Regions from separate parts of the Olleya sp. UBA1516 genome, predicted to be linked through region 2. Evidence: riboswitches for the same ligand, from Rfam matches in the RefSeq annotation. Region 2 holds a riboswitch; the other holds the start of a gene.
The links. A riboswitch is a leader RNA that binds a small molecule or an ion and turns the genes downstream of it on or off. The one in region 2 is predicted to bind S-adenosylmethionine.

Region 1 (3,430 bases), on a different contig from region 2:
CACCATCCTTGGTCTCCAACCACATTAGAATTACCAGTAAGCGCATGATTAACCAATATAATTGGTGCTGTATGTAATGGTCTGCCAAATAATTGGTAAGACAACTTAATATCTGATGTCTTACCATTATTGTTAACAAACTCAGGGATATTTATATATTTTAAATTCTCCATTTTACTTTAAACTATATTCTTTTTCAACAGCTATTTTTATTGGCGTTTTATTGGACAAATTGTCTCTTACAGGACAACGTGCCTCAACAATCTCTAACCATTTTGCAAGTGTTTCTATACTTGCATCTGTTTTAGGGATTAGGTTTAGTTCTATTGTTTTAAAACCAGCACGCTCGTCTTGCGAGATTCCTAAGAATTTATTTGGATTGATTTGTCCTGAAACTTCGATATCAAGTTTTTCTATTTTAAAACCAAGCTCTTTTGCTACTAGGTGTCCAACTACATTTACGCAACCTGCAAAACCTGCTAAAATATACTCGACAGGATTTGGACCTTGATCTGTTCCATTTAACGTGTCTGGTTCATCAACCACTAATTTAAACTGTCTAGCTTGTCCTATAAATTGAGTAGCAGAAGTACTGTTTCCTGTTACTGTAAATTTTAAATCACTCATATTTTATTGCATTAGAAATAACCATCACACTTTAAAATGGCAACTAAAAAGTGTGACGTTATTTCGGGTTAAATAATTAAAATTAAATTAGGCTTATGCTAAAACGGTTTTGTTTACAACAGTAAAAGCCTCTTTTAAATCTGCTTTTAAATCGTCTATATTTTCTATTCCAACAGACAATCTGATTAAGTCTTTTGTAACTCCTGTGGCTTGTTGCGCTTCATCACTTAGTTGTTGATGCGTTGTACTTGCAGGATGAATAATTAGTGATTTAGTGTCACCAATATTAGCCAATAGTGAAAATAACTTAGTCGTATCTGCTATTTTTTTAGCCGATTCAAAACCACCTTCAACTCCAAATGTCACCACACCACTTTGTCCATTAGGTAAATATTTTTTAGCTAACGTATTGTATTTACTAGTTTGCAATCCTGGATAATTTACCCAAGTTACTTCTGGCTGTTCTTGCAACCATTTAGCTAATTGTAAAGCATTTTGAGAGTGTTTTAAAATTCTTAATTCTAAGGTTTCTAATCCTTGAATAATCTGAAATGCATTAAAAGGACTTAAAGCGCCACCATAATCACGTAAACCTTCAATTCTTACCTTTGCAATAAATGCTGCTGGTCCAATAACATCACTATAGACTAAACCATGGTATCCAGCAGAAGGCTCTGTAAATTCTGGAAACTTACCATTAGTCCAGTCAAAAGTTCCTGCATCTATAATGATACCACCTAAAGAAGTTCCATTACCTGTAATATATTTTGTAAGCGAATGGATGACTATATTTGCACCATATTCAATTGGATTTAACAAGTAAGGTGTTGCAACTGTATTATCCACAATTAATGGCACTTTATGGGCTTTTGCATGTTTAGAAATAGCCTCTAAATCCAAAACATCCAATTTTGGATTACCTAAAGACTCTACAAATACAGCTCTTGTATTTTCTTGAGCTGCTTTACTAAAATTTTCTGGATCAGAAGGATCTACAAATGTGGTTGTAATACCATGTCGTGGTAGGGTTACGCTTAATAGATTATACGTACCACCATACAAACTACTAGAAGCCACAATATGGTCTCCTGCTTTTAATAAGGTTAATAATGTTGTAGAAATGGCAGCTGTTCCGGAAGCAGTTGCTACTGCTGCAATACCACCTTCTAGAGCTGCAATACGTTGTTCTAAAACATCATTTGTTGGATTATTTAAACGTGTATAAATAAATCCAGGGACAGACAGATTAAAGCGTCCTGCTGCGTCATCCGAATCGTCAAAAACGTATGAAGTAGTTTGATAAATAGGAACTGCTCTTGTCCCTCCTGTTTTAGCAGTGTCATGTCCTGCGTGTAATGCTTGTGTTGCAAATTTTTGAGTACTCATTTTTCTAATTTTTGAGTTAATAAATAAATTAAACCAAAAGTCAAATAAGCTTCGTTTGAAGCATACTTAATAGAAAAATGTTAAAAAGAAAAATACTAACCACAGATGAGTAATTAGTTTTTAGTTATCTATCCAATGTATCGATTAATGAATCGAAAATTAAGTAGAATTTAGCACCTTCTTAGTAAGTCTAAGGGTTGCTAAGGCTTCAATGGGTCTAATCCCTCCACCTTTCTTGATAACATTTCAGTAAGTTTTTGAACTTTGTGAGTACAAATATTGCAAAATAAATATTTTAGAAACAAACAAAACGGAATAATTTTCTAAAAAATTAACTTTTTATTAATTAAACAGAAAATAATTCATATAATATTAATTTATACAGATTAATATTCTGTTATATTTAAAAATAGCAAGTTCAAAAAAATTTTAAACTTGCTATTTAAAGCTATAGTAAATGTTAGTTGGTTATAATTAAGCCGAATTACGACTCGCATTTATATTACCAAATAACGATCGTGTTACTAATTTTTCATAAACAGCAATCAAATCGGTGTCTTTTACATCTGCTTTTTCTAATTCCTGAATTTGTTTTAAAGCATATTGTTGTATTGTTAATAGTGGCAATACAATAGATTCTCTAACCCTAATTGAGGCTTTACCTGATGGCTCTTCTTCCATTAAATCTGTATAACCTGTTAATTTTAAAATCAATCGTTTTGTTGTTAAATACTCGGTATGTATAACATTCCAAAAGGCACCATATTCTGGATCATCACTCATGTATTTAGTCAAATCAAAAAACGATTTTGATAAGGACATCATACTGTTTTCAATTAATGTTCTAAAAAAGCTAGAGGTTTTAAATAAGTTTTGCGCTTTTTCAAATTCGCCAGCATCTTCGTAATGTTTTAAAGCAGTACCAACACCAAAAAATCCTGGTACATTTTGTTTTAATTGACTCCAAGACCCTACAAAAGGAATGGCTCTTAAATCTTCAAACACTAAACCTTCTGCTTTACCACGTTTGGAAGGTCTGCTTCCAATATTAGTTTTTGCGTAATATTTAAGTGTACTCATATGCTCTAAATATGAGATAAATTTTGGATGATTTTTAAAATCTACATACGCTTGATAACTTAGCTTAGCTAGATTATCCATAACCGCTCTATTTTCTGGAACCATGCGTAAATCCGTATCACTTAAACTATTATATATACCAGAACTTATTAATTGCTCTAAGTTATATTGTGAAGAATCTAAAGTACCAAAATTAGAACTTATAGTTTGTCCTTGGATAGTTAATTGCACTTCTTTATCCTCTATAGTTGGTCCTAAGGACGCATAAAAATTGTGTGTTTTACCACCACCTCTTGCTGGTGGTCCACCACGACCATCAAAAAATATGACAGTTACA
Region 2 (3,430 bases):
AATCATAAGATTAAATCATAGTAACACTAGCGAAAACGTAAAGGCTTAAAGCTAATATAAATGATAGTGTAAATGAATAACAACGCTAAATACCAAGTGTTTGCAACTAAATCTAGATAATCAATTTTACCATTTGCAAAACTAAGTATCATTAAGACTTGAGCGCCATAAGGCAAGATTCCTTGAATAATACAAGCAAAAATATCTAAAATAGAAGCTGTTTTTTTGTTGTCCAAATGATATTGATCGTTGATTGTTTTTGCGATTGGACCAGCTATTATAATAGAAACTGTATTATTAGCAATTGCCATATTAATTGTACCAACCAATGCAGCAATACCTAGTTGTGCAGAGCGTTTACTTTGAATTAAATTTTTAATTTTACTAAGAATATAGTTTATCCCTCCATTTTTTTCCACTAAAGCAGCTAGTCCACCTGTTAATAGAGATAACAAAAAGATTTCGGTCATACTGGTAAAACCACTGTATGCGATTTTAGTAGACTCTATTAATGTGAAATCTCCATAAATAATTCCTAATAGTCCACCAGCAATAACACCTAAAAGCAACGTTACAAAAACATTTATTCCAATAATAGAAAGTAGGATAACCAATAGATAAGGCGTGATTTTTATAATGGAGTAGGTGTAGGTTATAGCATCTGTTGGTACAGCTTTTAATCCAAAACCTTGTATAATTAAAATACCTATAGTGATTAAAGCTGCAGGCAACGCGATTTTAATATTTTGCTTAAACTTGTCACTCATTTTACAACCTAATGACTGTGTTGCTGCAATAGTTGTGTCTGATATTACCGAAAGATTATCTCCAAACATACTACCGCCAAGTAATGCACCACATAATATCCCTAAATCTACATTGCTTTTATCTGCAAAACCAATCACAATTGGAGCTAATGCAACTATTGCACCAACAGATGTACCTGTAGATACAGATAAAAAACCAGCTATTATAAACACGCCAAAATAGATGTATTGTATAGCAATATAATCCAGTCCAAGATTTACAATAGCGTCTACACTTCCAGTAGCCTTAGTTATAGTTGCAAATGCACCAGCCAATAAATAGATTAGGCACATGGTTAATATTTTATCATCACCACAACCTTTAAGCAGCGTATTTATTTTAGAGGTTATGGATTGTTTAAACATTAAAAATGCCACAATTATACCTACTATAACAGCAATTGGAGCTGGTAATGCGTAAAAATCGTTTTGATAAATTCCAACACCTAAAAATGTAAATACAAATACGAATAATGGTATTAATGCTGAAAATTTTGGAGTAATTGTTTTTGACTTTGCCATGTTTCCTTTTCATTTTTAAAAGGAAATAGCAGCAAATAAAAGACATATGATTTAACATTTGTTCCAATTACTTGGCTTATCTATTTAGCACCTTGCTTGTTATTGCAGGTTGCTATCTCCTTTTATTGAGATTCTTGATAATTTATTTAAGTCGGCAAATGTATAGCATAAAGCTATACCAAAATATTAAAATACGTTAAAATTTGTAAAAATATAAGTGATAAATTATGTTGAAAACCTGATAAAAAACTACTGTTTTTACAAGTCCGATTATATGAAGTGATTAGTTAAGTAATATTGTGTAATATTTTTAAAAACAGCTATTTATAATTAAAAATATTTACTAGAAATATCATTATCTTTGACAACTTTAGTTTTTAAAATAAAGGTCATAAAAAGATAAAGCGACAAGTAATGACAAAACAATATTAATAAGGTGAAAATTTCGTTATACAGAAAATATTCATTGATTGGAGATAAGCCAAGGTTGAAAATTGTGGCAACACCTGAGGCTAACAAAATTGTACCAGTAGCGTAATTATCACTAATATAAATCATAGCAAAAGTGATCGCATAAATAAATAAGCACAACGCACAAATAAACATGAATATTATGTTGTAATTCGGGATTTGATCAATCAATAAATCTACCACTGCATAAATTACATATCCAACTAAAAAAACGCCAAGTATAACAGATAATGATAGAAAAGATTTTAATTTACTTTTTATTAAATACTTTTTTAAAATCAAAGTAAAAAGTATAAGGTATCCTGAAGTTAATAAGCTAATAGCATTAAAATATTTATTATAATCGTAAAAACTTATTATATTAAGAATAAGAAAAGCCAGTAAAGCTATTAAAAATTTAGGATCAGCTTTCTTTTTAGTTATACTTAAATATTTAAATATTAATATTAGAATAACTATAGGAGAGATATAAATCAAATCTTTTCTAGAAGTAAGTGAGACACTCATTATCAATGCTGCTATTACAGCAATAAAAAAAAGGATGTCAAAAAAAGAAGATTTAATTTTAAACATTACAAAATGTAATAGATTACACACAAATATACTTAAATGTTAATCAGCATATACATGTTAAGTTAATTTATAATCAGTCTAAAATGAAATAAATTTAAAGTTTAATATATATTTTAGATAAAATTTGATTTAAACAGCTTTAATTTGGCATCTTATTCTTTTATAATTTATAGGAAGAACTTATGATGACGAACAAAATGATTGGTATAGTTGGTGGTGTAGGTAGTTACGCTGGTATTGACTTAATTAAAAAGGTATACGATTTAACCGAAGCGACTTCAGATCAAGACCATTTACCAGTTTCGATGCTCTCTGTGCCTCATAAAATTATTGACAGAACTAAATATCTTTTAGGTGAAACTGAAATAAATCCTGGCATTGCTATAGCAGAAATTATTGCGTCTTTAATCGCTAGTGGATCGTCTATTATTGCTATTCCGTGTAATACAGCACACGCTAAACCAATTTTAAGTTTAATTGAAAAAAGTATACCAGAATCTTGTGTTTTAGTTAATTTAATTGAAGAAGTTGGGCTTCATATTTCTACAAAACATCCAGAGATTACTAAAGTTGGTGTTTTAGGAACCACTGGAACTATTTTAGCAAAAGTCTATCCTGAAGTTCTAGCAAAATACAATATTGAAGTCATTCAACCTTCCGAAGATATTCAGGATTTATTTGTGCATCCTTCTATATATGATACATCTTACGGAATTAAAGCATTTTCAAATCCGGTAAACGAAAAGGCCAAAGAAAACCTAAGTATGGCAGCAACTTATTTGTCTAGAAAAGGCGCACAAGCTGTAATTTTAGGATGTACCGAAATTCCGCTTGCTATTCAATATCAAAAAATAGAAGACAGTTTAATTATTGATGCAACAACCGTTTTGGCTGCTGCTTTAATACGCGAATCTAAAAAAATGGAATTAATAGCTTAACTACTCGTTAAGCTCTAATAGTTGGCGCACAACTTCCACGTTTTAACAACATATATTCGCCATTATTTTTAAACTCTCGTATAGAAGTTCCTGCATATCGCTTAAACGTTTTAGATAAGT

Region 1: linked by a shared signal. The riboswitch ahead of B2989_RS08095 (O-acetylhomoserine aminocarboxypropyltransferase/cysteine synthase family protein) and the one ahead of B2989_RS05830 (Na+/H+ antiporter NhaC family protein) in region 2 are both predicted to bind S-adenosylmethionine.

What each region holds. Positions count from the first base shown of each region.
Region 1 covers NZ_DCQO01000012.1:142,705-146,134, reverse strand. The annotation lists gene B2989_RS08105 (alpha/beta fold hydrolase) at 1-173, opposite strand, end outside; gene B2989_RS08100 (OsmC family protein) at 175-627, opposite strand; gene B2989_RS08095 (O-acetylhomoserine aminocarboxypropyltransferase/cysteine synthase family protein) at 721-2,013, opposite strand; SAM riboswitch class I at 2,135-2,258, opposite strand; gene B2989_RS08090 (phosphoenolpyruvate carboxylase) at 2,488-3,430, opposite strand, start outside.
Region 2 covers NZ_DCQO01000009.1:354,036-357,465, reverse strand. The annotation lists gene B2989_RS05830 (Na+/H+ antiporter NhaC family protein) at 27-1,328, opposite strand; SAM-I-IV-variant riboswitch at 1,376-1,474, opposite strand; gene B2989_RS05825 (hypothetical protein) at 1,659-2,372, opposite strand; gene B2989_RS05820 (aspartate/glutamate racemase family protein) at 2,555-3,310, shown strand; gene B2989_RS05815 (AraC family transcriptional regulator) at 3,318-3,430, opposite strand, start outside.